Regions from separate parts of the Streptomyces sp. NPDC002144 genome, predicted to be linked through region 3. Evidence: riboswitches for the same ligand, from Rfam matches in the RefSeq annotation. Region 3 holds a riboswitch; each other region holds the start of a gene.

Region 1 (4,960 bases), on a different contig from region 3:
GCCTTGTTCACGGCGTACAGCTGTCCGGCGTAGCCCGCGTCCCGGATGTTGTCGAGGATGCCGCGGCCCACGCCGCCGGGGGCACGGCCGGTGCCGACGACGGCGACCGAGCCGGGCGCGAGCAGCCGCCGTACGGACCGCGCCTCGGCGCGCTGCTCCCGCGCGCGTTGGACGGCCAGGGAGCGGTCGGTGGGTTCGAGGTCGAACTCGAGGCGGACGACGCCGTCCTCGAAGCTGCGCTTCTGGGTGTAGCCGGCGTCCGTGAACACCTTGATCATCTTGGTGTTGGCGGGCAGCACCTCGGCGGCGAAGCGGCGGATGCCGCGCTCGCGGGCGACGGCGGCGATGTGCTCCAGGAGGGCGGAGGCGACGCCGCGGCCCTGGTGGGCGTCCTGGACGAGGAAGGCGACCTCGGCCTCGTCGGCCGGCGCCGACGCGGGCGTTCCGTCGGCGCCGATGCGGTCGTAGCGTACGGTGGCGATGAACTCGCCGCCGACCGTGGCCGCGAGTCCCACCCGGTCCACAAAGTCGTGGTGCGTGAAGCGGTGGACGTCCTTCGCGGACAGTCGCGGGTAGGGCGCGAAGAAGCGATAGTACTTCGACTCGTCCGACACCTGCTCGTAGAAGCTGACCAGGCGCTCCGCGTCATCGACGGTGATGGGGCGGATGCGTGCGGTGCCGCCGTCGCGCAGCACCACGTCGGCTTCCCAGTGGGCGGGGTACTCGTGCCGGTCCGACGAGGTCTGCATGGGCCCCAGCGTACGGCTCGCGTCCGACAACGGCGCGAGGCAGTCTGTGGACGACAACCAAGCAGCGCGAGGGACGGACGACGGGCCGAGGCCGCGGCCCGACGACTCACCCCGGAGGGGCGCGAGCCTCTCCGGAGCAGCCTCACGTTGTGGGAAACTGGTCTAGACAACCCTGAACACCGAAGGGCAGCATCACATGGCTGAGCGCCGCGTCAACGTCGGCTGGGCCGAGGGCCTCCACGCCCGCCCCGCTTCCATCTTCGTCCGGGCCACCACGGCCGCAGGTATCCCGGTCACGATCGCCAAGGCCGACGGCAACCCCGTCAACGCGGCCTCCATGCTGGCGGTTCTGGGCCTGGGCGCCCAGGGCGGCGAGGAGATCGTCCTCGCCTCCGACGCCGAGGGCGCGGACGCGGCCCTCGACCGTCTGGCCAAGCTGGTCTCCGAGGGGCTCGAGGAGCTTCCCGAGACCGTCTGACCACGGCACCACGGAAGGGCTCGTCCGAATTTCCGGGCGAGCCCTTCGCATTTTCTGTGCCGGGGGTTCGGAATTCCCGGCGGCGGGCAGCGTGAAATAGCCCCCGCGAATTCTTTCCTCTTTGTATACGGCGTCCGTGTTAATGCCGCAGGCTCGGCATGTTTACGGCATGTTGCGAGTTCCTCACACCGTTCGCCCGCTCCTGGCTCCCGAATCGCAGCCGGTGCGCGGCGGTCGAGCGTTCGGTGTGCAGCGCCGTGACCGCCCGCGCGCGTTCGCCGTCGCCGCGCGCCACGGCGTCGACGATCGCCCCGTGCTCGGCCCAGGACTCCACCGGGTCGGCGGGCGCCTCCACGGCGTACATCCAGGCGATCTTGTGACGCAGCTGGGTCAGCGTCGAGGTCATGGCCTGGCTGCCGGAGGCCTGGGCGAGCGTCTCGTGGAACCAGCCGCCCAGGGAGCGCAGATCCTCGCTGTTGCCCCTCCTGGCCCGCTCCTGGCCCAGTCTGACCAGGCCGCGCAGCACCTTCAGATGGGCCTCGGTGCGGCGCTGGGCGGCCCGGGAGGCGCCGAGCGGCTCCAGCAGCAGGCGCATCTCCAGCAGGTCGGAGGCCTCCTGCTCGGTCGGTTCCGCGACGCACGCGCCCGCGTGCCGCCGGGTCACCACGAAGCCCTCGGCCTCCAGGGTGCGCAGGGCCTCGCGGACGGGGACGCGCGAGACGCCGTAGCGGCGGGCGAGGAGTTCCTCGGTGAGGCGGCTGCCGCGCTCGTAGACACCCGCGACGATGTCGTCCCGGATGGCCGTGCACACCGAGTGCGCCGGAATACGCATGTCCGACCTCCGCCTTAATCCCCGTGAAACGTCGACCATGGACGTGTGTCCAGTGACTCTATTGCAAAGGACGGGAATTTCCGACGGCGGGCCGGAATCCATGGATATTTTTTGGACAGCGGCACGACAGAAACGCGGAAAGCCCCGGCTCGGGGAGCCGGGGCTTCACGGGATCTCGCGATCCTCCGTCAGACGTTCACGCCGTGCGAGCGGAGGTAGGCGACGGGGTCGATGTCGGAGCCGTACTCCGGCGTCGTACGGGCCTCGAAGTGCAGGTGCGGCCCGGTGGTGTTGCCGGTCGAGCCGGACAGGCCGATCTGCTGGCCGGTGACGACCTTCTGGCCGACGGAGACGCCGATGGACGACAGGTGGCCGTACTGGGTGTACGTGCCGTCGTTCATCTTGATCACGATCTGGTTGCCGTACGCACCGCCCCAGCCGGTCTGCACGACGGTGCCGTAGCCGACGGCGTGCACGGCGGTGCCGGTCGCGGCGTGGAAGTCGATGCCGGTGTGGCTGCCCGAGGACCACAGGGAACTGCTGGCCTTGTAGCCCGTGGAGACGTACGAGTTGGAGATCGGGGCGACGAAGGTGTTGAGGCGCTTGCGCTCGGCCTCGCGGGCGGCGCGCTCCTTGGCCTCGCGGGCCTTCTTGGCCTCCGCCTCGGCCTTCTTGCGCGCGGCCTCCTCGGCCGCCTTCTTGCGGGCGGCCATCTCGGCGGCCTGCTTCTGCGCGTCGGCCTGCGCGTCGATCTTGGCGGCGATCGAGTCGCCGATGGTGATGACGGGGGTGAGACCGGTCTGCTCGACGGCGTCGGCCGCGTTGTCGGCGGCGAGCGCGGGGGCCGCGAGGGCGCCGATGACACCGGTGGTGGCGAGAGCCGCGACGCCGGCGGCCCGGGCGGTGGAGCGCTTGATCCGGCTGGGACGACGGTGCTTCCCGGCGGCGCACATGAACGCCATGTACAGGCTGTTCCTTTCCTTCCCTCTCGCCTACCGGGTTAGCTGACGGGTTCGGAGCAGGAAGGTCTCCTACGAGCACCCTCGCTGTGCGCGCGGGCGTCCGATTCACCCCAGGGACTGCGGTGGGTCCCCGGCTCCCCTGGCTCGCGCCGTACGGGGACTCGGCGATGACTGTCCGGTGCCGCGGGTGCGGCGCACTGCCTGACGGACAGCCCGGACGACGCTAAGCGGGGCCGCTTTCAATTCCCAAACGGATCAGGGTGTTTGTAGCGCATCCCACAGGGCAAACGGCCCACTCTCCTTCAAATTTCCTTCAATTGCCGTCAAGGTTCTTCAATTCGGACATAAGAGGGCCCTGGTGACGCTTCCGTCACCAGGGCCCCGCCACGCACGCGTGCCGCTACTCGGCGGACACCACGGTCACTTCACCGATGTTCAGGGCCTCCACGGGGCCCTTGATCTGCGCCGCGTCCCCGACCAGGACGGTCACCAACCGGTCGACGGGGAAGGCGTTCACGACCGCCGCGGTGGCCTCGACGGTGCCGGTCGCGGCGAGCTGCTGGTACAGCGTCGCCTGGTAGTCGTCCGGCAGATGCTGCTCGACCTGGTCGGCCAGCGTGCTCGCGACGGCCGCCGCCGTCTCGTACTTCAGCGGCGCCACCCCGACGAGGTTCTGTACGGCGACGTCCCGCTCGGCGTCCGTGAGGCCGCCCTCGGCGAGCGTGCGCAGCACCTTCCAGAGGTCGTCGAGCGCCGGTCCGGTGTTCGGGGTGTCGACGGAGCCGCTGATGGCGAGCATCGACGCGCCCGTGCCGTCCGGGGCGGAGCGCAGGACCTGGCCGAAGGCCCGTACGCCGTAGGTGTAGCCCTTCTCCTCGCGCAGGACGCGGTCCAGGCGGGAGGTGAGGGTGCCGCCCAGGCAGTACGTGCCGAGGACCTGCGCGGGCCACACGCGGTCGTGCCGGTCGGGCCCGACGCGGCCGATCAGCAGCTGCGTCTGGACGGCGCCGGGACGGTCGACGATGACCACGCGCCCGGTGTCGTCGGCGGTCACCGGAGGCACGGGGCGGGGCTCGGCCCGGGAGCCCGTCCACGCCCCGAGGGTCTCGCCGAGCAGGGCGTCGAGGTCGATCCCGGTGAGGTCGCCGACGACCACCGCGGTGGCCGTCGCGGGCCGGACGTGACGGTCGTAGAAGGCGCGCACGGCCGCCGCGTCGATCTTCTCGACGGTGTCCTCGGTGCCCTGGCGCGGGCGCGACATGCGCGAGGCGGCCGGGAACAGCTCCTTGGAGAGCTCCTTGGCGGCGCGCCGGGAGGGGTTGGCCAGCTCGTGCGGGATCTCGTCGAGGCGGTTGCGGACCAGCCGCTCGACCTCGCTGTCGGCGAACGCGGGCGCCCTGAGGGCATCGGCGAGCAGACCGAGTGCCTTGGCCAGTCGGGAGGCCGGGACCTCCAGGCTGAGCCGGACGCCGGGGTGGTCGGCGTGCGCGTCGAGGGTGGCGCCGCAGCGCTCCAGTTCGGCGGCGAACTCCTCGGCGGAGTGCTTGTCGGTGCCTTCGGAGAAGGCGCGCGCCATGATCGTGGCGACGCCGTCGAAGCCGGCCGGCTCGGCCTCCAGGGGCGCGTCCAGCAGGACCTCCACGGCGACGACCTGCTGGCCGGGGCGGTGGCAGCGCAGCACGGTCAGGCCGTTGTCGAGCGCCCCGCGCGTGGGCGCCGGGAACGCCCAGGGCCGGGCCTCGCCCGCCTGGGGCTGCGGGTGGAACTCCATCGCGGCGAGCTCGGTCACTTGGCCGCCTCCTCGTTCTTGTCGCCGGCTTCGACGGTGGCCTCGGCCTCGGGGTCTTCGGGCGGATCGGCGTCCTCGGCGGCCTCCCCGGAGACCGGCTCGTACACGAGCACCGCGCGGTTGTCGGGGCGCAGGCGGGCCGCGGCGACC
Region 2 (4,960 bases), on a different contig from region 3:
GTGAGGAAGCCGGCCGCCAGGGCGTAGTAGGGGACGGCGGCGAGGCCGTAGCGCGCGGAGAGGTCCTGCAGCGGCCCCTCGTAGGTGTCGCGGGAGACCAGGTTGTAGTGCGGCTGCAGCGCCACGTACTTGGCGAGGCCCTCCCGGTCGGAGAACTCCAGGGACGCCGCGAGCCGTTCGGTGGAGATGTTGGACGCGCCGATCGCCCGCACCTTGCCCGCCGTCACCAGCTCGTCGAGCGCCCCGATGATCTCCTCGACGGGAATCTCCGGCTTGTCGAAGTGCGTGTAGTACAGGTCGATGTAGTCCGTGTCGAGGCGGCGCAGCGAGGCGTCGGCGGCGGCCTTGATGTTGGCGGCGGACAGCCCCTGGTACTCGGGGTGCTGGCTCACCTTGGTCGCGATGACGACGTCGGACCGGTTGCCGCGGGCCCTGACCCACTTGCCGATGATCGTCTCGGACTCGCCGCCCTGGTTGCCGGGGACCCAGGCGGAGTAGCCGTCGGCGGTGTCGAGGAAGTTGCCGCCCGCGGCCGCGTAGGCGTCGAGGACGGCGAAGGACGTGGCCTCGTCGGCGGTCCAGCCGAAGACGTTGCCACCGAGGGAGAGCGGGAAGACCTCGAGGTCGGAGGAGCCGAGTTTGCGCAGAGAAGTCATGTGTATGGTCAACGCCCGCCCCGGAGACTCCTCTTCCGGAACGGCCGCAAACTTCCCGTAAACAATCGGAGGCGGCCGTTCCGGGGCGGTGCCGCTGTCAGGGGTTGAGGCCCCTGCTGCGCAGCCAGGTCATCGGGTCGATGCCGGTGGCCTGCCCGTTCGGGTGGACCTCGAGGTGCAGGTGCGGGCCGGTCACGTTGCCCGTGGCGCCGATCCGGCCGATGACGTCACCGGTGGCGACCTTCTGGCCGACGCTGACGCTGATCGAGGACTGGTGGCAGAACCACAGCTCGGTGCCGTCGTCGAGGGTGAGGATCGTGCGGTAGCCGTACGACCCCGCCCAGCCGGCCTCCGTGATGGTGCCGGAGTGGATGGCCTTGATGAGCGTGCCCGTCGGCGCGGCGAAGTCGAGGCCCGTGTGGTAACCGGAGGACCACATGGAGCCGGCCTGACCGAAGGTGCCGGTGATGGTGTAGGAGACGACCGGCAGCTTGTACTGCTTGGCGAGTTCGGCGAGCTTGGCGTCCTCGGCCGCCTTCTTGGCCGCCGCCTCCGCCTTCTCCTTGGCGGCCTGCGCCTTGGCCGCCGCGTCCTTCTCCGCCTTGGCGGCCGCCTCGTCGATCTGCTTGGCGAGGGCCGCCTCGGTGGCCGACTGGGCCTTGCTGTCGAGCTGGACCTGCTGCGACTCGGCCTGCGCCATGATGCGGTCGCGCAGCGCCTCACCGGCGTCCCGGGCACCCTGCTCGGTGTCCTTGGTGCTCACCCCGACGGCGCTGAGCGCGGTCGCGGAGCCCTTGGGGGCATCGGAGCCGGCGTCGAACACATGGGCGACGGAGGTCAGGTCGGGCAGGGAGATGGACACCGGCGGCTTGCCGGTGTTGGCGCTGGCCATGCCGCCCGCGCCGACGGCGGCTATGACACCGACGCCGAGAACCGTGGAGCTGCGGGCGAGTCCCCCGCCGCGCTGCCTGGAGACACGGTGCCGGCCGCGCACCGGGCGGATGGACTCCTCGGTGGGGTTCCACTCCTCCCACTGGCCCTCGTCGTCACTGGGGCCGAAGCCGAAGGGCCGGGTGCCCGGCACGAACGGGGCTGCCGGGGCAGGCGGGTTGGACGCCACGTGGGCGTGCTCCTTTCCTTCCTTCTCGCCTACCGGGTTAGCTGACGGGTTCGGAGCAGGAAGGTCTCCTACGCGCGTAAACCTGCCGTGGGTCCACGGCGGTCTCCGCGCGATTCACCCCAGGGTGGTGGTTCCCCGGTTCCCTTGCGGGATTCGGCGCGTGCGCACGGAGCCGCCTCTTGTGACGGCTGGGACGACCGCGCTGCGTTATCGAACGTTAATAGACTCGGGGTGGGGTTTCCAAGCAGTTCGGCTTGATCATTAAACGTTTTTGGCGCGGACGATCGGGCCATGACCGGTGAAAATCGGGCGAGTTGACCTTGTCTCAGGCTCTGCACAGGGAGTGACGGCCAGGGAAGCGGGAAACACCGAGGGCCGGAATCCAGTCACTGGATTCCGGCCCTCGGCCTTCAGTAGCGGGGACAGGATTTGAACCTGCGACCTCTGGGTTATGAGCCCAGCGAGCTACCGAGCTGCTCCACCCCGCGTCGTTGTGTAACCAGCATACGCCATCCGCGGGACGCTCAGCACCAGGGTTTCCGTCCGCCCCCGCTCCACCTGCGTTTTCAGCCCGGCAGATGGGCGTTCGGCGCCTTGGCCCGCTCCTCGTACTCGGGCAGGACGACCACCTCGACGCCCCGCGACGCCAGCAGACCGCTGCCGTCGGCGGCCTCCACGAACGTGTCCGGCTCCCGCCACGCGGTCACCACCCGCCGTACCCCCGCCTCCAGGATCAGCCGGGCGCACGGCTTGGGACGGGACGCGCGGTGGGCGCAGGGCTCCAGGCTGCTGTAGACCGTCGCGGTCGCGAGCCTCGGATCGGCCGGGTCGAGTTTCGCCAGGGCCGCCTCCTCCGCGTGGACCACGGGGTCGCCGGCCTCGCGGGAGTGGCCGCGGGCCAGCTCCGTGCCGTCGTCGGCGACGACCACGGCGCCGACGCTGAACGCGGTCCGCGAGGGCGGGCACTGGGCCGCCAGGTCGCAGGCGAGGCGGAGCCAGTGGTGGTCGGCGGCGGAGGCCAGCGGGCCGGTGCCGGGGGCGGTGGGCTCGTAGCGCATGAGGACCACGTCCTCGATCCGCCGGCTCTCCACCAGCCTGAGCCGTCCGCCCTGGTAGCCGCCCGGGCCGAAGAGGCGGGGCGCGTCGGGGTCGCCCACGAACAGGGGGGCGAGCACCAGCTGGAGCTCGTCCGCGAGCCCCTGCTGGAGCAGCTGGGTGTGGATGCGGCCGCCGCCCTCGACCATGAGCCGCCGCACACCCCGGACCTCGTGCAGATGCTCCAGCAGCCGACGCCAGTCGAGGTCGGGCCCGAGCGGGACGATGTCGGCGGCGATCCCGAGCGCGCGGGCCCGTTCGCCCCCCTTGTCGGTCGTGTAGACGACCTTGTCGCCGCCCGTGTGCCAGAACCTCGCCGCCGGATCCAGCTCGCCCGAGCCGCTGACGGTGACCTTGAGCGGGTACTCGGGCCGGCCCGAGGCGACACGGGCGGCGCGGCGCTCGGGCGAGTTGACCAGCAGCCGCGGGTTGTCGGCGCGGATCGTGCCGGCGCCGACCAGGATGGCGTCGACGGAGGCCCGTACCTCGTCGACGCGGTCGAAGTCGGCCGGGGACGACAGCAGCAGGCGCTCGGGTCCGGTGTCGTCGAGGCAGCCGTCGAGGGAGACGGCGGCGGACAGCAGGACGTACGGGTGGGGCATCGACGCGCTCCCCGGCTCGTGGTGGACGGCACGCTCGGCGCAAGGCGCTGAACGGCCACTCTTGGTTCAAGTTTGAAACAAACCTACACTGGTGGCATGACGACTCGCTGGCTCACCCCGAAGGAGCAGCGCGCCTGGCGCGCGTACATCGCGGCGACGTTCCTCGTCGAGGACGCGATCGACCGGCAGCTCCAGCAGGACGCCGGCATGCCCCACCTGTACTACTCCATCCTGGCCAACCTCTCCGAGACCCCGGAGCGGCGGCTGCGCATGACCGACCTCGCGGAGCGGACGAAGATCACCCGCAGCCGGCTGACCTACGCCGTGGGCCGGCTGGAGAAGGACGGGCTGATCCGGCGCGAGAACTGCCGCTGGGACAAGCGCAGCAGCTTCGCCGTGCTGACCGACGAGGGCATGGACGTCCTGGAACGCACCGCCCCGGGACATGTGGACAACGTACGGTCCCTGCTGTTCGACCACCTCACCGAGGAGCAGGTCGAACAGCTCGAGGAGATCTGTACGGGGATCGTCCAGCGGCTCCAGGAGGACGAGCGCCCCACGACCGACGAGGTGCCCTGGCGCCGCCGGTCGTCGCCGTCCTGTTCATGACCGGTACGTGAAGCGCCGCACAATTCTGTTGCTTCAAATTTCAAGCATGAGGTAGGGTCGCCGACCGTGCACCTGTTTCAAATCTGAAGCAGACGCCGCCAGACTACGGACGACCCCGGAGACCCGCATGCCCGACTTCCCCGCCGCCACCGAGCGCGCCCGTGTCCGGGTGCCGCTGCGCTTCGCCGACGGCTACAGCGTCGACGCCGAACTGGTCACCTTCCACGGACTGACCGACGGCCAGGAGCACGTGGCCGTCGTCCTCGGCACCCCGGCCCCGGGCACGGTCCCGCTGGTCCGGCTGCACTCCGAGTGCCTGACCGGCGACGTCTTCGGCTCCGCCCGCTGCGACTGCGGCCCGCAACTGCGCGAGGCGGTCGAGCGGATAGCCGACCGGGGCGGGGTCCTGCTCTACCTGCGCCAGGAGGGCCGGGGCATCGGTCTCTACAACAAGCTCGACGCGTACGCCCTGCAGGACCAGGGTCTCGACACGTACGAGGCGAACGCGGCCCTGGGCCTGCCCGAGGACGCCCGCGACTACACGGCCGCCGCGCAGATGCTGCGGGCCCTGGGCGTCGAGGAGCTGGACCTGCTGTCCAACAACCCCGACAAGGCCGAGCAGCTGCGGGGACTGGACATCGCCGTGCGCGACCGCGTCCCCACGGGGGTGTTCACCACCGCGCACAACGTCCGCTACCTGCGCGCGAAGGTCCTGCAGACGCAGCACACGCTGCCGCTCGGCCAGCTGACGGAGCTCACGGCCGGCTGATTCCGACGGCGTCCGTCACCACACGCACGGCAGCATGACGTCGATCACGGTCGGCCCGCCGACGGGGCTGGAGAGCTCCAGGGTCCCGTCCAGGGCGGCCACCCGCCGC
Region 3 (4,960 bases):
GGGTCGATCACGACGTACCCCGTCTCGCCCGGCATCACATAGTGCAGCCGCTGCCGGATCTGCTGCTCGGCGTACGCGTCGTCCTGCCAGCGCGCCTTGAGGTCGCGCAGCTGCTCGACCCGCTGTCGCTCCTGTTGCTGCTGCCGCTCCAGGTCGGAGATCTGGGCGCGCTGGGAGACGTACTGGCGCATCGGATAGGCCAGCGCCACCACCAGCGTGCACACCACGAGCGCGAGCAGGGCCGCGCGGCCGGTGAGGCGGGAGCGGCGGGCCTGGCGCCGGGTCTGGGAGCGGTAGACACGGGCGGCGGTCTGCTCGCCGAGCAGCCGCAGTCTGGTCGCGGTGGAGAACCGGTCCCGGTCCTTCACGGCCATGTTCCCCGCCTCCCGTCACACGTGCGTACGTCCCCGCACACGGTACGGGACCGGTACGGGGACGTACGTACGACTGGCTAAGGCTCAGCCCCGTAAGGATCAGCCGTCGACGGTGCTCAGCCCTTGGCGCTCAGCCCTGCGTGCTCAGCCCTTGAAGCGCGGGAACGCGCTGCGGCCCGCGTACACCGCCGCGTCGTCGAGGATCTCCTCGATGCGCAGCAGCTGGTTGTACTTGGCGACGCGCTCGGAGCGGGCCGGGGCGCCGGTCTTGATCTGGCCGCAGTTGGTGGCGACGGCCAGGTCGGCGATGGTGACGTCCTCGGTCTCGCCGGAACGGTGCGACATCATGCACTTGAAGCCGTTGCGCTGGGCGAGCTCGACGGCGTCCAGGGTCTCGGTCAGCGAGCCGATCTGGTTCACCTTCACGAGCAGGGCGTTCGCGGTGCCCTCCTCGATGCCGCGGGCGAGGCGCTCGGGGTTGGTGACGAACAGGTCGTCGCCGACGATCTGGACCTTGTCGCCGAGCTTGTCGGTGAGCACCTTCCAGCCGGCCCAGTCGTCCTCGAACAGCGGGTCCTCGATGGAGACCAGCGGGTAGGCGGCGACGAGCTCCTCGTAGTACTCGGTCATCTCGGCGGCCGAGCGGGACTTGCCCTCGAACTCGTACTTGCCGTCCTTGTAGAACTCGGACGCGGCGACGTCGAGCGCGAGCGCGATCTGCTCGCCCGGGACGTACCCGGCCTGCTTGATCGCCTCGAGGATGAGGTCGAGGGCGGCGCGGTTGGACTCGAGGTTCGGGGCGAAGCCGCCCTCGTCGCCGAGGCCGGTGGCCAGGCCCTTGCCCTTCAGGACCTTCTTCAGGGTGTGGTAGACCTCGGCACCCCAGCGCAGCGCCTCGGAGAAGGACTCCGCGCCGATCGGGGCGATCATGAACTCCTGGATGTCCACGTTGGAGTCGGCGTGCGAGCCGCCGTTCAGGATGTTCATCATCGGCACCGGCAGCAGGTGCGCGTTCGGACCGCCCAGGTAGCGGAAGAGCGGGAGGTCGCTGGCCTCGGAGGCGGCGTGGGCGACGGCGAGGGAGACGCCGAGGATGGCGTTGGCGCCGAGGGAGCCCTTGTTGTCGGTGGCGTCCAGGTCGAACATCGCCTGGTCGATCAGGCGCTGCTCGGTGGCGTCGTACCCGACCAGCTCCGGGCCGATCTGCTCGATGACGGCGAGGACGGCCTTCTCGACGCCCTTGCCCTGGTAGCGGTTGGGGTCACCGTCGCGGAGCTCGATGGCCTCGAAGGCACCCGTGGAGGCGCCGGACGGGACGGCGGCACGACCCGTGCTGCCGTCGTCGAGGCCGACCTCGACCTCGACCGTGGGGTTGCCTCGGGAGTCCAGGATTTCCCGGGCTACGACGACGTCGATGGACGGCACGAGCATCTCCTTCTTCCATGTGACGCGGCTGTGCAGCGCCGCGGTGGCTCTGCGAGACGAGCCTAACCGCCCAAGGCCGATCGGCCACGCCGCCGACCACCTCTTGGGCAGAACCGAGAGTAAATTGTTTCTGAACGGAACAAAGAGGGTGGGGCGCTCCCGCGTGAAAACGGCGCGAGCACCCGCGCGCGAGCACCCGCGCATGAAAAAGCCCCGCCCCGGTGCGTACGGGGGAACACGCACCGGAGCGGGGAGCCCGTGGGGACGGGGGAGGCCCTCACATGTCCTCCACACTGGGGGACACGGCTGTCAGGGCCCTGTCGTTCAGCTATTACTTCAGGTGCAGCTGCTGACCCGGGTAGATCAGGTTGGCGTCGCTGATGATGTCCTTGTTCAGCTCGAACAGCTTCTTCCAACCGCCCTTGACGCCGTGCTTGGCGGCGATGGAGCTGAGGGTGTCACCCTTGACGACCTTGTACTCGCCGTCGCCCTTCTTGACCTTCTTGCCGGTCGGGGTGGTGACGGTCTTCTGGCTCTTGTGGGTCTTGACGGCCGGACGCTCGGAGGAGCGGGAGGCGGCCTTCGACTCGGTCGAGCGGTTCGTGCTGCCGCTGGAGGCGCTCGCGCCGTTGTAGGCGGCGCCGGACAGGCCCTTGCCGCAGACCGGCCAGGCACCCTTGCCCTGGGAGGCGAGGACCTTCTCGGCGACGGCTATCTGCTGCGCCTTGCTGGCCTGGTTGGCCTGCGGGGCGTAGGCGGTGCCGCCGTACGCGGCCCAGGTGGAGGCGGAGAACTGCAGGCCGCCGTAGTAACCGTTGCCGGTGTTGATGGACCAGTTGCCGCCCGACTCGCACTGGGCGACCGCGTCCCACTCGGAGGCGGTGGCGGCGGAGGCGTTGCCGGCCGCCATCAGCGGAGCGGCGATGGCGACACCGGTGACACCGGCGAGCGCGGCGGCACGGGTGGCCTTGGACGGACGGCGGTGCTTGCCCTTGCTGGAAAACAGCATGGTTGATCCCCTCACCGACGCCTGCGAGGTGAGCTGTCGGGTTCGGGCCGGTTGAGTTGCCCGGACGCGTCCTCGCTTCCGCGAGACGCGGCTCCACCCCAAGCCGCCACCGTCAACTGCCCGGTGGGGCACTTACCTTGGGTCCCCCGCTCCTGCCTACGGCGCTGTCAAGCGACGACTGTTCCCGTACGGCCACTGGCAGGATTCGGCGTTGCGGCCGTCGGGGCTCGGATTGCCGAGCGGTGAAGACCGTAGACACGGAATCGGCGGAATTTCAAAGACGATCAGGGCTTCTGAGACTCATCCCACACTTTCGCCAAACCGGACATTCAGCGCGAAATATGACGTGAACTCCCGTCTTTTTCCGCCCCGTTCGCCCCTTATTCAACCGGAAGGTCGAGCGTCTGACCGGCGGAGACGTGGTTCGGGTCGGTACCGATGGCCTGCTTGTTCGCGCCGTAGAGCGCGCGCCATCCGCCGTCCAGGCCAAGGCTGTCGGCGATGGAGCCGAGGGTGTCGCCGGCGCGCACGGTGTACGTGCCACCCTTGGCGCTCTCGGTCACGGCCTCCTCGGCACTCGCGCCGCGGTGCCGTCCGGTGCCCGTATCGGAGGCGACGGCGCCGGTGTCGACGAGGCTCCAAGAGCCCACCGCCTGCTGCTCATTGTCCGAGTCGTCGCTTTTCGACCGACCTGTCGACGGGCTGTCGGCCGCCCGCGAATCCGAGGGGGACGCGGAAGGCGAGGTCGAGTTGTCCGATTTGCTGGACTTGCCCGCCGAAGCGGAGGGAGAGCCGGTGGAGGCGGAGGGCGACGGCGAGCCGTCCGTCGAGGAGGAGTCACCCGCCGAGTCGCCCGAGGAGTTGGACAGACCCGTGGAGCCGGACCCGTTCGAGGTGTCGGACGAACCGGATGAACCGGACGAACCGCCGGACACACCGGTGTCGATGTCCACCGATGCCGAGTCCTTGGTCAGCCCGGAGGTCAGTCCACAGGTGTGGAAGGCGCCGACGCCCTCGGCATCGAGGATCTTCTCGGCGACGGCTATCTGCTGGTTGCGGCTGGCGAGGTCGGGGCGCTCGGCGTAGTCGAGGCCGCCGTACTTGTCCCAGTCGTCCTGGGTCAGGTTCAGGCCGCCGTAGAAGCCGCCGCTGTTCTCGCTCCAGGAGCCGCCGGTCTCGCAGTTCGCCACCTTGTCCCACGTGGTCCCGTCGGCCGCGTTCGCGCTCGCCGCACCGAGGAGCGGGATGGCGATGGCGGAGCCGGTCACGCCGGCCGCGACGAGCAGGGCCGGAGCCTGGCGGGGGCGACGGTGACGACCGTTCCCGGAGAGCATGTGCAGGGCCTTTCGCGAGACAGCACTGAACACGGCGCGTGAAGCATGGGCCAGGCCCTGGCGCCGCTGTTGATCCGTGAACGTATCGTCAGACGATCACTTGTCACAAGTTAATGCCGCGTAGATCACGTGAAGATCACAGACTTGAGCGCGTGTCATGTTTGTCCGGCGTTTGTCCGGCGGTGTCTCCTCACCCGGCCGGGGTGAACTCCACCGGAAGCGTGCGCAGTCCGCGCATGATGAGCCCGCCGCGCCACCTCAACTCGGCCGGGTCGGCACCGAGTTGCAGATCCGGCAGCCGGGTGAGCAGCGTGGCCAGCGCGGTCTGGCCCTCCAGCCGGGCCAGTGGGGCGCCGAGACAGTAGTGGATGCCGTGACCGTAGCCGAGGTGTTGGTTGTCACGCCGGGCGAGGTCGAGGGTGTCGGGGTCGGCGAACCGCTCCGGGTCCCGGTCCGCGGCGGCCAGGACGACGAGAACCGGGTCGCCGGCCGCGATGTGCTGTCCGCCGATGGTGAGGGGTTCGGTGGCGAACCGCCAGGTCGCCAGCTCCACCGGGCCGTCGTAGCGCAGGAGTTCCTCGACGGCGGTCGCGAGCAGACCCTCTTCGCCGGCCGCGAGGGAGGTCTGGAGGGCTCGCCGCTGCTCGGGGTGGGTGAGCAGGGCGTAGGTGCCGTTGCCGATGAGGTTGACGGTGGTCTCGAACCCGGCGAACAGCAGGATGAACGCCATCGCCGCGGCCTCGTTCTCGGTGAGGTGCTCGCCGTGGTCGGAGGCGCGGATGAGCCCGGAGATGAGGTCCTCGCCGGGAGCGGGGTCG

What was found. A riboswitch is a leader RNA that binds a small molecule or an ion and turns the genes downstream of it on or off. The one in region 3 is predicted to bind cyclic di-AMP.
Region 1: it holds a riboswitch for cyclic di-AMP, as region 3 does, so the genes downstream of both, ACWCQ1_RS40900 (M23 family metallopeptidase) here and ACWCQ1_RS28075 (transglycosylase family protein) in region 3, are expected to answer to the same signal.
Region 2: it holds a riboswitch for cyclic di-AMP, as region 3 does, so the genes downstream of both, ACWCQ1_RS38740 (M23 family metallopeptidase) here and ACWCQ1_RS28075 (transglycosylase family protein) in region 3, are expected to answer to the same signal.

Annotation. Positions count from the first base shown of each region.
Region 1 is NZ_JBSFDB010000044.1:4,012-8,971, forward strand. It holds gene ACWCQ1_RS40885 (bifunctional acetate--CoA ligase family protein/GNAT family N-acetyltransferase) at 1-749, opposite strand, end outside; gene ACWCQ1_RS40890 (HPr family phosphocarrier protein) at 946-1,227, shown strand; gene ACWCQ1_RS40895 (GntR family transcriptional regulator) at 1,367-2,059, opposite strand; gene ACWCQ1_RS40900 (M23 family metallopeptidase) at 2,248-3,021, opposite strand; cyclic di-AMP (ydaO/yuaA leader) riboswitch at 3,034-3,198, opposite strand; gene ACWCQ1_RS40905 (M16 family metallopeptidase) at 3,422-4,810, opposite strand; gene ACWCQ1_RS40910 (M16 family metallopeptidase) at 4,807-4,960, opposite strand, start outside.
Region 2 is NZ_JBSFDB010000037.1:22,464-27,423, forward strand. It holds gene ACWCQ1_RS38735 (aldo/keto reductase) at 1-656, opposite strand, end outside; gene ACWCQ1_RS38740 (M23 family metallopeptidase) at 754-1,776, opposite strand; cyclic di-AMP (ydaO/yuaA leader) riboswitch at 1,789-1,945, opposite strand; tRNA gene ACWCQ1_RS38745 (tRNA-Met) at 2,191-2,264, opposite strand; gene ACWCQ1_RS38750 (dihydrofolate reductase family protein) at 2,343-3,473, opposite strand; gene ACWCQ1_RS38755 (MarR family winged helix-turn-helix transcriptional regulator) at 3,570-4,082, shown strand; gene ACWCQ1_RS38760 (GTP cyclohydrolase II) at 4,210-4,851, shown strand; gene ACWCQ1_RS38765 (histidine kinase) at 4,867-4,960, opposite strand, start outside.
Region 3 is NZ_JBSFDB010000020.1:97,212-102,171, forward strand. It holds gene ACWCQ1_RS28065 (FtsB family cell division protein) at 1-374, opposite strand, end outside; gene eno (phosphopyruvate hydratase) at 519-1,805, opposite strand; gene ACWCQ1_RS28075 (transglycosylase family protein) at 2,131-2,808, opposite strand; cyclic di-AMP (ydaO/yuaA leader) riboswitch at 2,812-2,982, opposite strand; gene ACWCQ1_RS28080 (LysM peptidoglycan-binding domain-containing protein) at 3,189-4,142, opposite strand; gene ACWCQ1_RS28085 (cytochrome P450 family protein) at 4,333-4,960, opposite strand, start outside.